One region of the Diaphorobacter sp. LI3 genome, then DNA from elsewhere that is predicted to be linked to it. Evidence: riboswitches for the same ligand, from Rfam matches in the RefSeq annotation. Region 1 holds a riboswitch; the other holds the start of a gene.
The links. A riboswitch is a leader RNA that binds a small molecule or an ion and turns the genes downstream of it on or off. The one in region 1 is predicted to bind glycine.
Positions count from the first base shown of each region.

Region 1 (10,924 bases):
GGGCGACGAATGGACGCCCGCCGACACCTCCCAACGCATCCTGCCTTCGCCATGACCGACACCATCGACCAACTCGCCCGCCTGGGCCATGCCCCCCATGCCCAGGCCGCGCGCCAACAGCGCGCCAAGGCCATCACCGCCACCCAGGCCTGCGAAGACCTGCTGCTCGCGCCAGCACTGCCCGGGGGCCTGGCGCTGGCCGAGCGCCTGTCCGTGGCCCAGGCCGTGGCGGCCGCCAGCGGCGTGGCAACGCTGGCCGACTATTACGGCGCGCGCCTGGCCGGCCTGCCCGCCCCCGCGGCGGATGCCCGCTGGCAAGCCATCACGCATTTCACGCAGCTGCTGGCCACGCAGCCCGCTGCGGCCGACCGCGCGGCCCTGCTCGCCCTGCCCCAGGCGGGCCTCGCCACGCCGGACGTGGTGCTGCTCGCGCAACTCATCGGCTTCGTGGCCTACCAGGCGCGGTTGGTGGCCGGCGTGGCGGCGCTGGCCGCCCTCGGCCCCGCGGGCACCGCAGCCACGGCGGTCGCTCCCACCACGCCGGACGCGCCCTTCGTGCACCCTGCCAACCTGCCCCCGCCCGGCGAGCCGCTGCGCCTGGCCGGCTACACCAGCGAGACGCTGGACTGGAAGGCCTGGCTGCCCGTGGTGGACCCCGCCACCGCCAGCGCCGAGCAGAACGCCGTGCTGGACGCAAGCCACCCCAAGGCACGCACGTCGGACTTCTACCTCGTGCTGGCGCACCAGCCCCGCGTGCTCGCCGAGCGCTCGGAGGCGTTCAACGCCATCATGTATGCGCCTGGCGGCCTGCCGCGCGCCGAGCGCGAGGTGGCCACCACCGTGGTCTCGCGCATCAACGGCTGCGTGTACTGCGCGTCGGTGCATGCGCAGCGCTTCGAGCAACTGGCCAAGCGCAACGACGTGATCGCGCAGATCTTCACCGACCCCGACAGCGCCGGCACCAACGCCCGCGAACGCGCGCTGGCGCAGGCCAGCGCCGCGCTCACGCGCGCGCCCGGTGCATTCGGGCCGCAGCACCTCGCGCCGCTGCGCGCCGCGGGCCTGAGCGACCTGGAAATCCTGGACACGGTGCACGCCGCCTCGCTGTTCGCCTGGGCCAACCGCCTCATGCTCAACCTGGGCGAAGCGGTCTACCCCTGAGCATGCGCCCAGCGCTGCGTCCTGAGGGTTAGCCCGCTGGGGCCGCCGCGCCCGGGCCGCTACGATGGCTGGCGCAGGAGAGCAAACGGCCATGTGCCGTTTCACCGAAGGCGCAAACTCCCATACACGCTCAGGTTCCGTACTGCACACCCACACAGCCGTCTGGAGAGCCGCCACGCCCGCCGTGGCGCACCGAAGGAGCAAGTGCCGCGCACGGTCCCGCGCGGCATGAATCTCTCAGGTACCAAGGACAGGGGGAGCGGCAGCCAGGCCATGTCGCGCCCGCTGTTCGCTATTCATTCAATAGCTGCTCGCGCGCGCCCTGCCTGCGCAAACCTTGAAAAAGGCTTGTAAACAATGCGCGTGATCGTTCTGGGCGCCGGCGTCGTCGGCACCACCTCTGCGTACTTCCTCCAGCAACTCGGCCACGAGGTCACCGTCATCGACCGGCAGGCTTGGCCCGGCGCGGAAACCAGCTTCGCCAACGGCGGCCAGATCTCGGTCAGCCACGCCGAGCCCTGGGCCAACCCCGGCGCGCCGCTCAAGGTGCTGCAGTGGCTGGGCAAAGAGGATGCGCCGCTCTTGTTTCGCTTGCGCGCGGACATGCGCCAGTGGCTTTGGGGCCTGCAATTCCTGCGCGAATGCACGCCCGCGCGCACGCGCCACAACATCGAGCAGATCGTGAGCCTGGGCAGCTACAGCCGCAGCACGCTGCAGCAGCTGCGCGCCGACACGGGCCTGCAGTACGACCAGCGCACGCAGGGCATCCTGCACTTCTACACCAGCACCCAGGAGTTCGACGCCGCGCTAGCGCCCGCCGAGCAGATGCGTGCGCTGGGCTGCCACCGCCGCGTGGTGGACGCAGACGAGGCCGTGCGCATCGAGCCAGCCCTGGCCCACGTCCGCCCGCAGCTGGCGGGCGCCACCTACACGGCGGAGGACGAGTCCGGCGACGCCCACCTGTTCACGCGCGCGCTGGCCGGCGTGGCCCAGGCCGCGGGCGTGCAATTCCGCCTGGGCTGCCACATCACCGCGCTGCACCCGGCGGGCGGCGCCATCGACCATGTGGAGATCACCAACGAGGCCGGCGGCTACGAGCGCGTGCGCGGCGACGCCTACGTGCTGGCGCTGGGCGCATTCAGCCCGCTGCTGGCCCAGCCCCTGGGCCTGCGCCTGCCGATCTACCCGGCCAAGGGCTATTCGGTGACGCTGCCGGTGCGCGACGCGGCCGCCGCCTACCAGGTGAGCTTGACGGACGATGAGTACAAGCTGGTCTTCTCGCGCTACACCAGCGCGCAGGGCGACCGGCTGCGCATCGCGGGGACGGCCGAGCTCAACGGCTACGAGCGCGCACTGAACGCCGTGCGCTGCGAAGCCATCGTGCGGCGCGTGGAGCAGCTCTTTCCCGGCGCGGGCGATGCGAGCCAGGCGCAGTTCTGGAGCGGCCTGCGCCCCGCCACGCCGAGCAACGTGCCGCTGATCGGCAAGACGCGCTACGGCAACCTGTTCCTGAACACCGGCCACGGAACGCTGGGCTGGACCCACGCCTGCGGCTCGGGCAAGTCCATCGCGCGCATCGTGAGCGGGCTGGAGCCGGAGCTGGACTTCGCGTTCTGCGGCCTGCCGCGCCCTGCTGCGGCGCCCCGCCCCGCCGTCATCGGCGTTTGAGCAAGCGCCACGGCGCTATGCATTGCATAGCTGTTCGCGCTTGATGGACGGGCGCTAGAGGCCAAAAAGGCTTATAAAGCCCCGTCCGGCGCGACGAACACCGTCAGCACGCCCGTGTAGCCATAGAGCCGGTGCGCGGCGATTTCGCCGCCGGCGAAGAAGCCCGCCAGGGGCACGTCGCCCAGCGCATGGCGCACGATCTGCAGCTCGGCGCTGGGCCCACCGAAGTGCGGCCCGCCGCGGCCCGAACAACTCACATACAGCGCACCGCAAATGCGCCGGCCGCCCGCCGGCTCGGCATGCGGCGCGCTGCCTGCGGCGGGCAGCGCCTGCGCCTCTTCGAGTTGGGGCGACAGCTCCTCACGGATCTCGGCGCAGATGCGCATCAGGTCGGCACGGGCCGCGCCGACGTTGCGCTGGCAGAAGGCCAGGCGCATGCCCACCTCGACATGGTCACCCAGCGCCACGCCGCTGCGCGTCGCGTCCAGCCCGACGATGTGGCGCACGCGCGTGTCGGCGCCGAAATGGCCCGTGCGCTGGCGCTGCGGTGCGTCCGCGTCCTCCAGCCCTGCCAGCGTGGCGCGCACGGCGCGCAGGGCGGCCTGGGCGTCGCCCTGCAGCGTCACCCCTAGCGTGTCCAGCAGCACGTCCAGCGCGGGCTCGCCGTCCAGCTCCAGCACCACGTTGTCCTGCGCGGCGGTGATGGCCGCCTGCGCGCCGATGGGCTGGCAGCCCTGCGTGACGCGCGAGACCAGTTCCACCTGCGCATCAAAGGCCACGCCCGACAGGCCGCCGTGCAGCACGCCGTCGCCCTCGCCGCCGGCGGGCAGCGCCAGTTGCACCTGCGCCCCGCGGCTGGCCACCACGCCGCCAAACAGGTAGCCGCTGCTGGTGCGGCCCGCCATCTCGGCCACCAGGTCCGCCAGTTCGGGTGTCTGCCCGTCCGCATGCACCAGCGCCGTGTGGGCCGCAAAGCCCACCCCGGCCGCATCGCCGTGCGCCAGCGGCGCCACGCCCGAGAACACGCGGTAGTGCGCGCGCGGCAGGTCGCACAGCATCAGCGAGAGCGCGGGTTCATCGAAATATTCGACGTTGTTGCCCGCCACGCCCACGCCGACCGCGCCTGCCCAGTCGGTGACCGTCGGCAGTTCGCGCCGCAGCAGGTCCAGCAGGGCCGCGGCATCGTCCGCGTAGTGGTCGGTGATGTAGAGCAGCCCCAGCGTGGGTGCACTGGCGTACTGGGGCAGCGCCATCTGCGCCCGCAGTTGCGCCAGCACCAGCACCGCGGCCATGTGCCACTGCGGATGGGTGGCGTGTGCGTTGGGAAAGAGTCTCATGTGTCAGCCCTGCGGTGGGGTACAGGCGCCGCCGCGCAGCTCAGCCTGCCGGCCGCCGCGTGCGGGACGCGGCAGCCTTTTGGGTGGGTGATGGTGCGGGGGCACGCTTGGCGGCCGGACGTGCCTTGTCGTTGGCCTTGTCGTTGGCCTTGCAGCCCGGTTGGGTCGCCGGCCGGGCGGCCGCCTTTGTGGAAGGCTTGCCGGCGGCAGGGGCGGGCGTTGCCGCAGGCGCCGCACCGGCGGCCTGCGCCGCCGCGCGCATGCCGTGCATGCCCTGCGCGGCCATCTGCGCCGCCATGCTGGAAGCGGTCTTGAGTGCGCCGCCGGCCATCTCGCGCGTGGCGTCGAAGGCCGCCTGGTGCGTGCCCGCATCCCGCAGGGCATGCGCCGCGATCTGCTGGAACTGGCTGGTCAGCGCACCCCACCATTGCATCGGGTCGGCCGCGCGCTTGGTCTGCTCGGGCGCGGCCTCATCGTCCGGTGGTGTTCGCGCGCTGCGCGCCGCCGAAGCGTCATTGGCCGGGGACGGCGCCTCCGGTGCAGGTGCAGGTGCAGGTGCAGGTGTGGGTGGAGAAGTGAACGGGAACGCGGACGGTGGCTCGGCGGCTCGTGCGGCGGGCCGCTCCTTGTCCTGGCCTGCGGCGGCGCCGAAGCTCGCGGCCAGGTCGCCCATCGCCACGTTCATATCCTGCAGCGTGGCCAGCGTCATCTTCTGCACCTCCAGCGCCTGCACGGTGGCGGCCAGGGCGCGCGCGTTCTGCTCCAGCCAGAACTGCACGGCCTTGAGGTCCTGGATGCGCTTGTCCAGCTCGTCCACACTCACCGTGGGCGCCACCCAGCCCGACAGCCCCGGCATGGTTGGCATACCCGCCGCAGCGCCCTTCGCCAGGTTCTGCAGGAAATCAAATCCCGGGACGAAACGCCCGAAGCCGAAAGGGGTGCTATCGCTCATGGCCTGCTCCTGGTGCATCAGGGAATGGTTGCACAGCTTACCCGCATGCGCGCCACCCGTGCGGCATGTGCGTGCCCTGTGCCGTCCACAGGCCCGCGATAGCGTGGTTTTCTCGCGCAAACCCGCATGAATAGGGCACCCCACGCGCACAGACAGCGCCTAGAATCCGATCACCAGCCTGGCTGGCCTGCTTCTATACACCTTACAACGATCCGACATCATGGCAACTGCAAAGAAGACCACCGCTCCGGTGAAAAAGACCGCCGCCAAAAAGGCTGCGGCACCTGCCAAGAAGGCAGCCGCCCCCGCAGCTCCTGCTGCCATCAAGCCCGTGAAGGAAGCCTTCACCAAGACCGCGCTGATCGCCCACCTCGCCACGCAGGCGGGTGTCGAGCCCAAGGCCGCTAAGGCCGTGCTCGCCGCGTTGGAGACGGCCATCCTGGCTTCCGTGCACAAGAAGGGCTCCGGCGAGTTCACGCTGCCCGGCCTGCTCAAGATCGGCCTGCAGCAAGTGCCCGCCAAGAAGAAGCGCTTCGGCAAGGACCCGTTCACCGGCGAAGAGCGCTGGTTCCCCGCCAAGCCCGCATCGGTCAAGATCAAGACCCGCGCACTGAAGAAACTCAAGGACGCCACGCTCTGACACCGTGGCGCGGGTTTCGCAAAAAAAGCAGCCTCCGGGCTCTAGCCGTTCCGTTAAGGTGTTGCTAAGCCCTTGATTCAAGCCCCTCTGCTTCGGCACGAGGGGCTTCGTTTCTTTGGTCGCTATAAGGGACATGCTGAATTTCAAGCCCCTTTCCCTAGGCGTCGCGCTCGTGTGTGCCGCCAGCTTCCTCACTGCCTGCAACGACGAGCCCGCTCCGGACTTCAGGGGCAGCACTCCCGTGGCATACGGCAATCGGACTGTCTCTCTGAGCGTTGAGGCTTGGCGAGACAATGGCAGCCAGCCTTGTCGTGTCCTTATCAGAGGCGCTGAAGTAACAAATTGGGTCAAACCAACCGGTATTCTGCCGCGGATGACCCTAGCCCCGGCAGTAGTGCTGGCCTGCACAGGGCGGAGCCCGTACCTTTCCTCGGTGAGCGGCGAGGGTGAAGGGGGTGTAGCCGAATGGGAAGAGTCCTCGGGGCCTGAATCGGGAGCCCCCCTCTCTGTCTACCAAGTGCGAGTGAGCTCCCTGACTGCGGACCAAGCTCACCTCGAACTACGGGTCCTACGCGGCAAGTGACTCGCTTGCGTGAGCCACGGGGCCGGAGGGCTTGAGCGACCGAGCGGCAGGCGCGCGGCGTCTTTCGGGCGGTTCGGGAGTGAAATAGATGATGTCTTCGGGCGCTATGGGTCCGCGCGCCAGCCCCAGCCGCATTGCCGGCGTTTTCCCGTCCCGGCCAACCTCGCAGTAGTTGAAGTACGTCCGGAAGATGCCGAGCACCTTCACCAGGACTTCGGGGTTGTAGGCGCTCTTCCCGAACCAGAGACGTCGGTCGGTGTTGGCGCTGGCCACCGCGCGTTCTGCCAGCGTGAGGCCTCGCCGGACCTGCATAAAGAAGCGGTCGACAGCGGTAAGGGTGGCTTTCAGGTGCAGTAGCGCCTGGTGGCTAAGCTGGAGCCGACGCTTGTCCGGTTCGGTTTCGACCGGGTCGATATCGGTCAGCCAGCAAACGGATTTCTCAGGCTCACGCATCTCCGATATGGGATGGCGGAACCAGCGGTCCCCCCACTTGCCGATGGCAACCATGCGCGCCAGTTCTTCCTCGGCAGCCAGAAGTTCTGCAGCCTCAGGGGTTACCCCGTATTTCTCCGCTAAGCGCGCCAGACGCCGCTTGGTTGCACCAACCAGCGCGCGCTTCATGTCCACTGACATATCTTTGAGCACCTTGACATAGAAAGCGTCAGCCGTCCGGTCCAGAACCCTTTTCGGCACGGCCGTCAGAATGGCCGCACGTATGCCCGACTCCTGGTCTGTGAAGAAGCGAATCTTCTTGGCACGGCAGAGCAGTCGAGTGACAAGCTGGATGTGGGCGTACATCACCACTTGCTCATGCAGCAGCATGCCCTTTACGGGGGCACGGGATGAGTTCGCGGGGCCTTCACCATCTTCTATATCGGGGCGACCTAAGGCTGCGTCGTACGTCTCTTCGATGACCGATTCCATAGGCTTTCGGGAGGTACCTCCGCGAGGCGCCGCCCTCTCAGCCGCAGCATTCCAATCAGCCGGTAGCCAGACTCTCGCGTAGCGGCGAAACGCTCTGGCAAGTGCATGGTCGCCAAAGCGAACCATGTCCTTCTCTACGTCAGCAGAGTCCAGCGCAGGGTCAAAGTTGACGTTGACCCCGAACACATAGCCCGTAGCCTGGTCGGCCGTTGCAATGGACAGCAAAAGTGTGTTCTTTCGCACCTTCTTAGAGTGCCAGTTCACCACCAGCTTTTGCCGGTCAACCGACAGATATCTTGAGCCTAGGTCGTCGCGTCCCATGAGGGTTCGCTCACGCTCGCCGGCGAACATCTGGGCCTGCTCATAGAGGAAGTCGATGCGGTCGTATAGCTGGCTGGGGGAGATATCGAGGACCTTGATGATGCGCCGCAGCGGCATGGCGTTCATCAGATGCACCAAGATATCGCGATTGGAGTGACTGCGACGTTGGCGCTTGGTTGACCGGCCGCCGAAGGAGAACGCCTTCTTGCAGCCGACACACTTGAACCGGGGAGTTCCGTGGGCGTTGGTGCCGAAGCGAGTCACATTCTCAAGGGATGGCGCCCCCTCCGATAGAGAGCAGGCCTCGTTCGGACACTGCGGGAGTACTGGTTCAAGGTACTCCGACATGCGCATAAGCTCCTCGGCAATCGCCAAGTTGCTCTGCATAGGGGTGATTTCCTCGCACAGGCGGCACTTCAGTGCCGGCTGGTCCTTACCGGTAGCGACCACGGTGTAGTCGCCTGGGCCAACGGAAGAAGCTGGAGTACCGGCCCCGCCTCGGGCAACCGCAAGCTTGGGCGGTACGCCGAAGTTACCGCACTTGGGGTTCTTGCAGTGATTGACTTGAATACCCGCCGCGGCCGGCGGAAATCTAGGCGGCCACTTAGTCGGCTTTACTGAAGTTGGATGAGATTTTTCCTTGGACAAAGAAACGCCCTAGTCGTTGACTAGGGCGGAATTTTGAGCCATTACAGCTTTCTTAGCAACACTTTAACAGAACGGCTAGCCTCCGGGCTGCTTTTTTTATGCCCGAGCGGCCCAGGGCGCACGGCCGCGGCGCCTCACTCCGGCGACGGCTGCAGGTACAGCTGCGCCAGGCGGTTACGTGCAGCATCGTCCACGCCCAGGCGACGCTCCAGGTAACGCTGCACGCCGCCGTGGTCCTGGTCAACGGCTTGCAATGCGGCCTCCAGGAAGTCCTCCTGCACGCGCCAGATCACGTTCAGCACCTCCTGCGGCGCAGAGCTGACCAGCCCCGCGGGCCGACGATACAGAGCGTTAGTCAACAGGTAGTCCTGCATGACCACCTCGCGCGACACGCCGAGCGCCAGCAGAATCAGGGCCGCGGCGAAACCGGTGCGGTCCTTGCCCGCAGTGCAGTGAAAGACCAGGGGAGAATCCTCTGCCAGCAACTGCTCGAACAAGCCCGCAAACTGCTGCGCGTTGTCGGAAACAAAGGCGCGGTAGGTGTCCTGCATCAGCCCTACCGCAACGGGTGCCGTGATCTGTTGGCCCGCTACCGCCAGTTCCTTGGCGCGCTGCACGACGGTCGGCTCGATCGGCAGCGCGTGATAGCGCACCTGCGGCAACGCATACGACTGGGCCGCGCTCTCCACCAGCCCGCGAAAGTCCACCGAGCGGGTCAGCCCCAAACCGGCCAGCACCTGCGCGTCCTGCGGTGTCAGGGCCGCCAGATGATCGGAGCGGAACAACCGGCGCCAGCGTACCGTGCGTCCATCCAGCCCCGTATAGCCTCCCAAATCACGGAAGTTGGACGCCCCCGTCAGCGAAAGCGTGCGTGAAAAGTCTTGCATCCGGTCACTGTAGTTCAAAGCCGTCACGCGCTCATGACACATGGGCGTACATGTAGCCCGAAGCGTGATCTTTGGGGGAATGGAGAGTGCGTGGCTTCTGTACCCCCCCGCGCCCGTGCCTGCAGGTACTGGCTCCCAAAGAAAGGACTACCGTCCCGCGAAGAAACAAGGCCCCGAATCACGGAGAGGTCCTGTGCAGCGCTGGAGGATGAGGGTACGCAACCACTGCGTCGTTCCACGCAGCATGGCAGCGCAGAAACAAAAACGCCCAACCGAGTGGTTGGGCGTTGTATGTGGTGGCCTGGGACGGAATCGAACCGCCGACACAAGGATTTTCAATCTAACGAGATTTCTTTAAAAATCATCGCGCAAGCTGGAAACCGGCTCTACAAAATGCACCCGCAGTGCATCGCTGCAAGCCACGTGTATGCTTGAGCACACCTGAGTTTGTAGAAGCCCCGTGACCAAAGATACTGACGTGCGCCAGTCTGCAAGCCGCGACGATGGCGATGCTCTTTTTAGCGCCCGCCTGAAAGAGGCTAGGGAAAACTGCGGCTTGGCACAAAACGCCGTAGCCCACCGTACCAAGCTTGCTGACCCTGATGGCAAGGGAATTTCGCGGACTGCGCTGATTGGATATGAGCAAGGATCCTCGCGACCAGGCCTCCGCGAGATTCGACTCTTGTGTGAAGTACTGAAGGTCAGCCCAAACTGGTTGATCTTCGGGATGGAGTCCCCGGCCACTGCCCTCCAAGCAAGCATGGACTTTTTCCCCGCAGTTTCAAAATCGGAGATCGTTAACGTGGCACACGCCGCATTGGCGTTGACTGCGGTGAAGGGGCATGAACGCGACGCAATATTGAGCCTCCTGCTCTCACTTGCGGGCCGTCAACTTGGTGACCTACGCCTATCCGCTTTGCTCACGTTAGGACCGATGTTTGCAAGAGGCCTTTTGAAAGAGTTGAAGGAGTTCAGCCCAGGCCTCACGGCGGAAACAACACTGCAAGATCTCGCTGAGGCTCTTTCTAGAGATGGTGGAACGACCCTTGGGAACCGTCTTCGCTTTGATGAAGAGTTCAATGTTGACGGTGGAAGTTGGCTCTACCCCGACCCAGCACCAATCGAGAGCACTGAAAAGTCAAAAGAAAAGTCGTAAAACTCGACATTCAGTTGAACGGATAGTTGACATCCAAATATCGGGCGCATAGACTCCGCAGTGTCGAAATTCACGACACTATGGAGTTCAAATGATCGACTTTTCCGAATTGGCGCTGTCCCCAAACGAGTCTCGCGCCGCTCGTAACTTCCTCGGGATGAGCCAGGCACAGGCCGCCGAGAAATCTAGCCTCCCCGCCCACAAACTCAAGCGCTTCGAGACGGGCAACTACGTCCCCGACGCACAGTTCCTCGAAGACCTGCGCGAATTCTTCGAGGGCGAGGGCTACAACTTCCACGACGAAGATGTGGTGCAGCCCCTTGATAGTGAACTGGTTGGCGGCCCAGAACTCGTTGCGCGACACATTCGACCAATCGACCAGGCGGACAAAATCCCCCACGGTTTGGCCGTCCTTTTGGTACTCCACGGGCACGCCGCCTACTAGCAACTTGTGAAACGCCCGGTTGGCCGGCAGCAAGGCCAGAACGCCCAAATCCATCACCTGTTGCAGGGCGTCCTCACGGGCGGCGGTAGGTACGTTGGGGTTCAGGCGCTGGATGGCCTCGCGCAGGCGGAACGGCAGCACTACCTGGCGGTAGCTGGCCCGCTGGGGGTTCCCGCCATCGTGAGCGATGTCGGGACCGCTG
Region 1 is NZ_CP094346.1:657,326-668,249, reverse strand. Features, by position in the region: gene MRB47_RS03130 (NAD(P)-binding domain-containing protein) at 1-55, shown strand, start outside; gene MRB47_RS03125 (peroxidase-related enzyme) at 52-1,161, shown strand; glycine riboswitch at 1,314-1,425, shown strand; gene MRB47_RS03120 (D-amino acid dehydrogenase) at 1,519-2,829, shown strand; gene MRB47_RS03115 (FIST N-terminal domain-containing protein) at 2,901-4,166, opposite strand; gene MRB47_RS03110 (PhaM family polyhydroxyalkanoate granule multifunctional regulatory protein) at 4,207-5,118, opposite strand; gene MRB47_RS03105 (HU family DNA-binding protein) at 5,339-5,758, shown strand; gene MRB47_RS03100 (hypothetical protein) at 6,327-8,234, opposite strand; gene MRB47_RS03095 (tyrosine-protein phosphatase) at 8,369-9,121, opposite strand; gene MRB47_RS03090 (helix-turn-helix domain-containing protein) at 9,582-10,277, shown strand; partial or broken gene MRB47_RS03085 (type I restriction endonuclease) at 10,585-10,924, opposite strand, start outside.

Region 2 (10,924 bases), 1.5 Mb from region 1:
TCGTCCACGTACATCACGTGCAGCAGGCGGTCTGTTGCCGGCGCCACCGCGGGCGGGCTGGCGGGCGCGACCGGCGCGGGAACCTCCGGCAGGGCGGCCACCATGGTGTACGACGCCACGGGAAAGTACAGCGTGAAGCGGCTGCCCTCGCCGGGTGCGCTGTGCACGTCCACGCCACCACCGTGGGTGCGCATCACGCCGTGCACCACCGCCAGTCCCAGGCCGGTGCCCTGGCCCACGGGCTTGGTGGTGAAGAAGGGTTCGAAGATGCGCGACTGGGTGGCGGCGTCCATGCCCGGGCCGTTGTCATGCACGCGCACGGCCACGTAGTCGCCCGCGCTCAGGCCCAGGCTCTCGCGCATGCGCTGGTCGGGCTGGATCAGCGCAGCATCCACGCGAATCCGGCCACGGCGGCTGCCGATGGCGTGCACGGCGTTGGTGCACAGGTTCAGCACCGCTTGCTCCACCTGCGTGGCATCCGCCAATACGGGGGGCAGGTCGGGGGGGACATGCACGGTCAGCTCGATCTCGGGGGGCAGCGTGACCCTCAGCAGCCGTTCGGTGTCGTGCACCACCTCTGCCAGGGTGACGGCGGCACGCTTGGGCGGCTCGTTGCGGCTGAAGGTGAGGATCTGCCGCACCAGGTCGCGGGCGCGCCGGCCGGCCTTGTCGATTTCCAGCAGGCTTTCGTACATCGGCGTGCCGGGTGGGCAATCGGCTTTGGCCAGCTCCACGTTGCCCAGGATCGCATGCAGGATGTTGTTGAAGTCGTGCGCGATGCCGCCGGCCATGGTGCCGACGGCCTGCATCTTGTGCGACTCGCGCAGCTGTCCCTCCAGCGCGTTGCGGCGGGCTTCTTCGCGCTTACGGGCCGTAAGGTCGCGGGCAAACACGGTGGTGGTCTCGCCTTCCGCATGGCGCTCGAACGACACGCTGATCTCCACCGCCAGCTCGCGGCCTGATGCCGTGAGCGCCGTCATCTCCCCCAGCGCCGCCTGCGTGGTCAGTTGCGCGAACGCCAGCACCTGCTGGGCCTCGGGCAGAAAACGGCTCAACGGGCTGCCCAGCGCGTCGCTGGTGGCGCACTGGAACAGCATCGCTGCCGTGGGGTTGAACACGGTGATGCGCTCGTGCTGGTCAACGCAGATGATCGCGTCGAGCGCGGAGTTGATCACCGCCTCCAGCCGGCGCTCGCTGGTGTGCAGTTGCACGTTGCGCTCCTGCAGCTCCTGTGCGCTGCGCTGCAGGGCCTGGCGTTCGGCCAGCAGCGGCCCTTGGTCGATCACGGCGCACAGAAACTGCGTGAGCGGCGCGTCCTGCTCGGAGCGCGACTCGATGCGCGCGATGTGCAGGTCGCCAGTGATATGGCGGCCCTCGCTGATGTGGAACACAACCTCCGTGGCCTCGGCCGTGCCCATGGCCCGCGCCTGGTCGAAAGCCTCGCGCACACGCGGCGCGTGGCTGTCGCTCACGAAGGGCATCAGTGCCGTCAGGGGGCGGTCCGTCTCGCGCGGTTGGAACGAGCGCTGTGCCATGGAGTTGGCCTGGACCACCATGTCATGCTCGTCCACCACCATGAGCGACAGCGGCACGCTGGAAAACAGGGCCTCGAATCGCTCGGAAGCGCTTTCGGCCGCGGCCTGGCTGTAGCGCAGCACCTGGTTTTGCGCCTCCAGCTCGGCCTGTGAGGCGCGCAGCTGCGCAATCAGCTCGGCCACGTCGCCGTTGGCCCGTTGAGGGCCGCGGCGCTCCGGCTGCTCAGGGGGGGACGAGGCAGGCTCCGCGGCGGGAAACAGCAGGGACAGGTCGGGGCGGCTCATGGGAATCGGGCAATCCGCAGGCCTGCCAGTGTACGCGTCTGCCTGGTGCCCTACAGGCCGGTGCCGCTGCCTCGTTCAGCGGCGCACCGACAGCAGCTCGATCTCGAAATTCAGCGTGGCGTTGGGCGGAATCACGCCGCCCGCGCCGCGCGCGCCATACGCAATCGCCGGCGGGCAGGTCAGCTTGGCCTTACCGCCCGGCTTCATGCGCTGTACGCCTTCGGTCCAGCAGGGGATGACGCGGTTCAGCGGGAACTCGGTCGGCTCGCCGCGCTTGTAGGAGCTGTCGAACTCCTTGCCGTCGGGGAAGGTGCCGCGGTAGTGCACCTTGACGGTGTCGGTGGCCTTGGGTGATTCACCGCTGCCGTCCTTGAGCGACTCATAGACCAGGCCGCTGCCGGTGGTGACGGCAGGGGCCTGTGCCTGGGCTGCGGAGGCGAGGGCAAGCGATGCGAGCAGTGCGAGAAGGGGGCGCATGGGTCAAACGTTCAGAAGCAACAAAGGCCCGATGGTAGGGCCTTTGTGAATGCCTGAGCGGAGAAGGCCGTCAGCCCAGTTCGCTCACCGGAACACAGCTGCAAAACAGGTTGCGGTCGCCGTAGACGTTGTCCACACGGCCCACGGGGCTCCAGTACTTGTTCTGGCGCAGGGCGGCAACGGGATAGGCTGCCGCATCGCGCGGGTAGGGGTGCTGCCAGTCGGCAGCCAGCAGGCACTCGGCCGTGTGGGGTGCGTTCTTGAGGGGGTTGTCGTCCTCCGGCCAGGTGCCGGCCTCGATCTGGCGGATCTCGCGCCGGATGGCGATCATCGCGTCGATGAAGCGGTCCAGCTCGAACAGCGTCTCGCTCTCGGTGGGCTCCACCATCAGCGTGTTGGGCACGGGGAACGACAGCGTGGGTGCGTGAAAGCCGTAGTCGATCAGGCGTTTGGCCACGTCCTCGGCCATCACGCCGCTGGTGTCCTTCAACTGGCGCAGGTCCAGGATGCACTCGTGCGCCACATGGCCGTTGGCGGAAGCGTACAGCGTGGGATAGTGGTCCTTCAGGCGCGCGCTGATGTAGTTGGCGCTCAAGATCGCTGTCTCGGTCGCGGCCTGCAGACCGTCGGCGCCCATCATGCGGATGTACATCCAGCTGATGGGTAAAACGGCTGCATTGCCCAAGGGAGCTGCGCTGACAGCTCCTGTTTTGGAAGCAATGCCGCCCGTGGCATGGCCGGGCAGGTAGGGCACGAGGTCCTCCACCACGCACACCGGGCCCACGCCGGGGCCGCCGCCGCCGTGGGGGATGCAGAAGGTCTTGTGCAGGTTCAGGTGGCTCACGTCGCCGCCGAACTCGCCCGGCGCGGCCACGCCGACCAGGGCGTTCATGTTGGCGCCGTCCACATACACGCGCCCGCCGTGGCTGTGCACCAGCTCGCACAAGGCCTTCACCTGGGTCTCGAACACGCCATGCGTGCTGGGGTAGGTGATCATCACGCAGGCGAGGTTGGCACTGTGCTTCTCGCATTGGGCTTGCAGGTCCGCCATGTCCACGTTGCCGTTCTCGTCGCACTTGGTCACCACGACCTGCATGCCCACCATCTGGGCGCTGGCGGGGTTGGTGCCGTGCGCGCTGCTGGGGATCAGGCAGATGTTGCGGTGGGCGTGGCCCTGGGCCGCGTGGTAGGCCTTGATGGCCAGCAGGCCGGCGTATTCGCCCTGGCTGCCTGCGTTGGGCTGCAGGCTGATGCCGGCGTAGCCCGTGGCCTGGCACAGCCAGGCGCGCAGTTGCTCGTCGAGCAGGCGGTAGCCTTCGAGCTGGTCGGCCGGGGCGAACGGGTGCACGTGGGCGAACTCGGGCCAGGTGATGGGGATCATCTCGCTGGTGGCGTTGAGCTTCATGGTGCACGAGCCCAGCGGGATCATGGTGCGGTCCAGCGCCAGGTCCTTGTCGGACAGCTGGCGGATGTAGCGCAGCATGCCGGTTTCGGAATGGTGGGTGTTGAACACCGGGTGCGCCAAGAAGCGGCTGGTGCGCGCCAGGGTGTCGGGGAACAGCGCCGGTGCGCCGGCGGCGTCCATCGCCTCGATGGTGGGCAGTTGCTGGCCGTCCCGCGCAAAGATCTTCCACAGCAGCTCGATATCGGCGCGGGTGGTGGTCTCGTCCAGCGAGATGCACAGGTATTCATTCCAGGCTTTTCGCAGGTTTGCGCCCATCTGGACTGCGCGAGCAGCTATTGAATCCGTAGCATCCTTGGTGTGCAGGCTGAGTGTGTCGAAGGCCGAGCCATGGTGGCGGCTGGTGAACCCCAGCTGCGCCAGGCCGCGGCTCAGGATGGCGGTGAAGCGCGCCACGCGGCGGGCGATGCGCGTGAGGCCCTCGGGGCCGTGGTACACGGCGTACATGCTGGCGATCACGGCCGGCAGCACCTGGGCCGTGCAGATGTTGCTCGTGGCCTTCTCGCGGCGGATGTGCTGCTCGCGCGTTTGCAGCGCCAGGCGGTAGGCGGGCTTGCCGTGCACGTCCACGCTCACGCCCACCAGGCGGCCGGGCAGGCTGCGCTTGAATTCGTCGCGGCAGGCCATGAAGGCGGCGTGCGGTCCGCCGGCGCCCATGGGCATGCCAAAGCGCTGGGTGGAGCCCACCACGATGTCGGCGTCCCACTCGCCGGGGGCCTTGAGCAGCGTGAGCGCCAGCAGGTCGGTAGCGAAGATGGCGGCGGCCTGTTTGGCGTGGATGGCGTCCACGTCGGCCTGCCAGTCCTGCACCCAGCCGCTGCTGGCAGGGTACTGGATGAGGGCGGCGAAGAAGTCGCCGGCCAGGGCCGCCTGCCATTCCTCCTGGGAATTGGCCACCACCACGGTGATGCCGATGGGGGCGGCGCGGGTCTGGATGACTTCGATGGTCTGCGGGTGCGCATCGCCTGCCACGATGAAGACGTCGCTCTTGGACTTGACCGAGCGCTTAGCCAGCGTCATGGCCTCGGCGGCAGCGGTCGCCTCGTCGAGCATGGAGGCGTTGGCGATGGGCATGGCCGTGAGGTCGCACACCATGGTCTGGAAGTTGAGCAGCGCCTCCATGCGGCCCTGGGAGATCTCGGCCTGGTAGGGCGTGTAGGCCGTGTACCAGGCAGGGTTTTCCAGCACGTTGCGCAGGATGACGCCCGGCGTGTGCGTGCCGTAGTAGCCCTGGCCGATGAAGCTCTTGAGGATGCGGTTCTTCGACGCAATGGCCTGGAGTTCAGCCAGCGCTGCGGCCTCGGTGGCCGGCGCGGGCAGGTCCATGGGGCGCTGGCGCGCGATGGAGCGCGGCACGATGGAATCAATGAGCGCGCGGCGCGAAGCCTCGCCGATCACCGACAGCATGTGTGCTTCGTCGGCGGCGTCGATGCCAATGTGGCGGGGCAGGAATTCAGCGGCGTTTTCAAGCGCCGCCAGGGGCAGGGGGGAGGGCATCTGCATGGCGAGGGACCAGTCTCAAGAGCGATGGGGCGGTGCGGCGGCGCCGTGTGCACGGCGCCGCGGGTGCATCAGGCGTTCTGGGCGAAGGCGGTATAGGCCGTTTCGTCCATCAGACCGGCGAGTTGGCCGGCGTCGCTGAGCTTGACCTTGAAGAACCAGCCGGCGCCCAGCGGGTCGGAGTTGGCCAGGGACGGGTCGGCGCGCAGGGCCTCGTTGACCTCGACGATTTCGCCGGACACGGGCATGTAGACATCGGCAGCGGCCTTGACGGACTCGACCACGCCGGCCACGTCGCCCTGGGCAAAGGTGGTGCCCACCGCGGGCAGGTCCACGAACACCACGTCGCCCAACGCATCCTGCGCGTGGACGGTGATGCCGACGACGGCCGCGGCCGGGTCGGCTGCGTTGATCCATTCATGGTCTTTGGAAAACTGGATGCTCATGAGGGGCTCCGGGAAGAAGAGGTGGAAGGAAAGGGTATGAGAGTGGTCAGCCCGCACTGTAGCCGGGCTGACCTGGGCGCGGTGATAGTTCGCTGCGGTGAATTCAGCCGCGGTAGTAGCGTGTGGGAACAAAGGGCGTGGCAGCCACTTCCATGGGCACGGCCTTGCCGCGCACCATGGCGTTCATGCGCGCGCCTGCGGCAGCATAGGCAGGCGTCACGTAGGCCAGGGCGATGGGCTTGTCGGCAGTGGGGGCCAGCAGGCCGCTGGTGACTTCGCCGATGCGCTCGCCCGACTCGTTTTGCAACTCGGTGTGCTCACGCACGGGCACGCGCTCCAGCGCCACCAGGCCCACGCGCTTGCGCGTGAGAGTGGCCGGGTTGTCGATCTGGGCCAGCACCTTGTCGGCACCGGGAAAACCGCCAGCGCGCGCGCCGCCTGTACGGCGCACCTTCTGGATGGCCCAGTTCAGGCCGGCTTCGGACGGGGTGGTGGTGGTGTCGATGTCGTTGCCATACAGGCACAAGCCGGCTTCCAGGCGCAGCGAGTTGCGTGCACCCAGGCCGATGGGCTTGACCTCGGGCTGGGCCAGCAGCGTGCGCGCCAAGGCCTCGGCCTGCGCGACGGGCACCGAGATCTCGAAGCCGTCCTCTCCGGTGTAGCCGCTGCGCGTCACGAAGCACTGCGCCCCGGCGATGTCGAAATGCCCGCCGGTCATGAACACCAGTTTGTCCACGCCTGGGGCCAGACGCGCGAGCACCGCAGCCGCCTGTGGGCCCTGCAGCGCGAGCAGGGCCTGGTCGGGCAGGGGAATCACCTGGCAGCGTTGGCCGATGCGCTCCTGGATGTGGGCAATGTCGCCCACCTTGCAGGCGCCGTTGACGATCACGAAGAGCTCGTCCTGCGCCATGCGGAAGAACATGAGGTCGTCGATGATGCCGCCCTCGTCATTGAGGAGCAGGCCGTAGCGCTGCTTGCCCACGGGCAGGTCGACCACGTCCACGGGCATCAGCGTCTCGAATGCTGCTGCGGCGTCAGGGCCGACCAGCTTGAGCTGCCCCATGTGCGACACGTCAAACAGGCCGGCCGCCGTGCGCGTGTGGTGGTGCTCGGCCATCAGGCCCAAGGGGTATTGCACGGGCATGGAGTAGCCGGCGAAGGGCACCATGCGGGCGCCCAGTTCGATGTGCAGGGCGTTGAGGGGAGTGGTGAGCAGGTCGGACATGGCGGACATGGCAATGGGCGAAGGCAAATGGTGGAGCGATCTCTCGATCGCCGATTTGCCCCGCTGTCCGCTTTACCTGAGAGATTCACCCCGCCTGCATGGCATGTCACGGGGCTTGCTCCTTCGGTGGGCCGCATGCTGCTGCGGCCTCTCTCCAGCAAGGGAAACACCCGCATCCCTGCGGGCGTGTCGCCAGTCCTTTTGCCTGAGCGTTCGGCTGCTGCCTGCGCCTTCGGCGGCCCGGCCCTGGGGGGCGCGGACTCTCTCCTGACGGGACGGATTCTATCTATTTTGCGTACACGAGATCACGCAGGGCCAGTGAAAGCGATGGCACGTAGGTGATGACCAGGAGGCACAGCAGGACCACGCCCACGAACGGCAACAGGTGGGCGACGATACGATCCAGGGAGATGCGCGCCACCGTGCATGCCGCGAACAGGTTCACGCCAAAGGGCGGCGTGATCATGCCGAGCGCCAGGTTCACCACCATGATCAGCCCGAAGTGCACCGGGTCCACGCCGAAGTGCTGGGCCACCGGCGCCAGGATCGGCGCCAGCACGATGATGGCGGCGCTGGTCTCGATGAACATGCCGATCACGAACAGCGCGGCATTCACGCCCAGCAGGAACAGCGCGGGCGACTGCAGCACCTCCTGCAGCCAGCGGCCGATGGCGTCCGGCACGCCAGCGCGCGTGATAAGGAAGGCAAACAGGCCCGCATTGGCAATGATGAACATGATCACCGCCGACGAGATGGCCGACTTGCGCAGGATGGCGAACAGGTCCGCGACGCGGATCTCGCGGTAGATCAGCATGCCCACCACCAGCGCGTAGAACACGGCCACGGCAGAGGCCTCGGTGGGCGTGAACACGCCGCCGTAGATGCCGCCCAGGATGATGACTGGCATCAGCAGTGCCCAGCCCGCCTGCAGCAGCGCGCGGCCGAAGGGCATGCGCCCATCGCCGTCATGCTTGCCCCAGCCCTTGTACTTGCAATACACCCAGACGAACAACATCAGCGCACCGCTGATGAGGATGCCGGGGCCGAAGCCGGCGATGAACAGCTCGCCAATCGACACCTCGGCCGCCACGCCGTACAGGATCATGGGGATCGACGGAGGGATGATCACGCCCAGCTCGGCACTGGTGGCCTGCAGCGCGGCCGCGTAGCTGGTGGGATAACCGTGCTTGATGAGCGCGGGAATCAGGATGGCGCCGATGGCGAATGTGGTTGCCACCGACGAGCCCGACACAGCTGCGAAGATCATGCAGGTGAGCACGCAGGTCATGGGCAAGCCACCCTGCACGCCGCCCACGATGCTCTTGGCAAACTCCACGAGCCGTCGCGAGATGCCGCCGGTCTCCATGAGGTTGCCCGCCAGGATGAAGAACGGAATGGCTGCGAGCGGAAACTTGTTGATGGAGGCGAACATCTCCTTCACGGAGATCAGCATGTTGGCGTTCGCCACCTGGATGCCCAGGATGGAGGCCAGCCCGATGGAGACGGCCACGGAGATGGTGAGCGCGAAGCACAGCACCATGGTGGAGATCATGACCGTGGTCATAGGGCCCCCACGCGCGTCATTTCATGTACCCGCCGCCCGCCGAGGGGGCCGCTCGCTTGCTTGAGGCGGCTCTGCGCGGCGCTCATTGGGCAGTCTCCAGTTCATGGCGCTGCGGGTCGATCAGATTGCCCACGATGCCGAGGATGCTGAACAGCCCACCCACGGGCATGGCCAGATAGGCCCAGAACATGGAAACCGACTCCAGCCCTGCCATCGACTGCACGCCGCCGCGGCGCGCGTAGTCCCACCCCCACCAGATGATCACGGCGATGAGCGCCAGCGCTGCCAGGCACACCACCCAGTCCAGCACGCGGCGCAGCGGGCGCGGGCTCCAGCGGTAGAGCACGTCGACGCTGACCATGGCGCCCTGCCGGAATGCCATGGGAATCGCCAGAAACACCATCCAGATCAGGCTGAAGCGGATCAGCACCTCGGTCCACTCGGCCGGCTCTTCGAAAACGAAACGCATCAGGATCTGGAACATGCCGAGCGCCGAGGCCAGCGCCAGCATGGCGCAGGCGCCCCACATGGCGACGGCGGTGCTCCAGCGCTCGCAGGAGAGGAAGAAGGTTTTCATGCGCACTCACGAAAATATGAATAAAAACGCCCGTGGCGCATGATCCACGGGCGGTAGCAGCTACTGAAAAGTGAGCGTCACTTGTAGTTGCGGATCTTGTCGAGGTTGGCCTTGCCGAACTCTTTCTCGAACTGCGCGTTCACGGGCGCGAGCGCGGCGACAAACTTGGACTTGTCCAGATCGTCGATCACCGTCATGCCCTTGGCGCGCAGGTCGGCCACGCCCTTGGCGTCGTCCTCGTCCACGCGAGCGCGGTTGGCCTTGGTGCCTTCCTTGGCGGCGTCGATGAAGGCCTGCTTGTCGGCGGCGGAGAGCTTGTCGAACACCCCCTTGTTCATCACGAAAATGCAGGGCGAGTAGACGTGGCCGGTGAGCGAGAGGTGCTTTTGCACCTGGTCGAACTTGGCCGAGATGATGACGGGCAGGGGGTTTTCCTGGCCGTCCACCGTGCCTTGTTGCAGGGCGGTGAACACTTCGGGGAAGGCCATGGGCGTGGTGATGATGCCGAAACCCTTGTACGCGGCGATGTGCACCGGGTTCTCCATGGTGCGCATCTTCAGGCCCTTCAGATCCTCGGGCGTCTTCACGTCGCGCTTGCTGTTGGTCATGTGGCGAAAGCCATTCTCCGCCCAGGCCAGCGCCTTGAAGCCCTTGGCATCGAACTTGGTCAGCAGGTCCTGGCCGATCGGGCCGTCGAGCACGGCGCGGGCGTGGGCCTTGTCACGGAACAGGAAGGGCACGTCCAGGATCTTGGTCTCGGGCACGAAGTTGGGCACCGGACCGGTGGAGCTGAAGGCCAACTCCTGCGTGCCCAGCTGCACCGCCTCGATAGATTCGCGCTCGCCGCCCAGCGCGCCGTTGTAGAAGGTCTGCACCTTGTAGCGCCCGCCTGTGCGCTTTTCGACCTCCTTGGCAAACGTGTCGATGGCGACGCCCTGGTGGGAGTTCTGCGCCGTCGAGATGCTGATGCGCATTGTGGTTTGTGCCAAGGCCGTTGCGGCCATGCCCAGTGCCAAGCCCAGGCCCAGCGCAAGTTTGGTCAGCTGCATGTTGTCTCCTGTGAATCTGCGGGTGCTGCCGAAAAATTATGGCAATGCAACATGACGCAGGTCATAGGGGTTTGCGCGGGGACTTGAGGAGGGCAGTCCTGACCCGTCTTGCCAAGTCCCCGCCCAGCGGTAACCAGGCGGGGTCTCGTCAATGTCGTGCGCCCCGGTAAGAGCGCCTTGATGGAGAAGAAGTATGCGCCGCGGGTTGTGGATGAATTTGCTGAATTTCTCTATAAAAACCTACATTGAAGAAAAATTTTCTGCAGTATCTAGGTTTCACGAATAATGCAGCACATGGATCGCCTAGACAGAAAAATTCTCTCCGTCCTGCAAGGCAATGCACGCGCCAGCCTGCAAGAGATCGGCGCCGCCGTCGGCCTGAGCCCCTCGCCGTGCTGGGGCCGCATCAAGAAGATGGAGGAGGCCGGCGTGATCGAAGGCTATACCGTGCGCCTGAACCCGCTGGCGCTGGACCTGGGCGACACGGTGCTGGTGCAGGTGACGCTGGACAGCCATTCGGACAACACGCTGGAAAAGTTCGGCGAGATGCTTGCCAGTATCCCGGAAGTGGTGGAGGCGCACCTGGTCTCTGGCGACTACGATTACCTGCTGCGCGTGGTGGTCAAAGACACGCGCGACTACGAGCGCCTGCTGCGCGAGAAGCTTTACAGGATCAAGGGTATACGCCACAGCCGCTCGAGCTTCGTGTTGCGCACGCTCAAGAAGGCGGACCTGCCCCTGTTCCCGGGTTAACACTTCTCGCGGCGATTGGCCGTCAGAACTTCCACGTCACGTCCAGGCGTA
Region 2 is NZ_CP094346.1:2,199,991-2,210,914, forward strand. Features, by position in the region: gene MRB47_RS10195 (ATP-binding protein) at 1-1,820, opposite strand, end outside; gene MRB47_RS10200 (FKBP-type peptidyl-prolyl cis-trans isomerase) at 1,896-2,297, opposite strand; gene gcvP (aminomethyl-transferring glycine dehydrogenase) at 2,368-5,262, opposite strand; gene gcvH (glycine cleavage system protein GcvH) at 5,331-5,705, opposite strand; gene gcvT (glycine cleavage system aminomethyltransferase GcvT) at 5,809-6,939, opposite strand; glycine riboswitch at 6,984-7,098, opposite strand; glycine riboswitch at 7,118-7,210, opposite strand; gene MRB47_RS10220 (TRAP transporter large permease) at 7,217-8,494, opposite strand; gene MRB47_RS10225 (TRAP transporter small permease) at 8,577-9,071, opposite strand; gene MRB47_RS10230 (TRAP transporter substrate-binding protein) at 9,149-10,120, opposite strand; gene MRB47_RS10235 (Lrp/AsnC family transcriptional regulator) at 10,415-10,873, shown strand; gene MRB47_RS10240 (TonB-dependent receptor domain-containing protein) at 10,896-10,924, opposite strand, start outside.
Region 2: linked by a shared signal. The riboswitch ahead of gcvT (glycine cleavage system aminomethyltransferase GcvT) and the one ahead of MRB47_RS03120 (D-amino acid dehydrogenase) in region 1 are both predicted to bind glycine.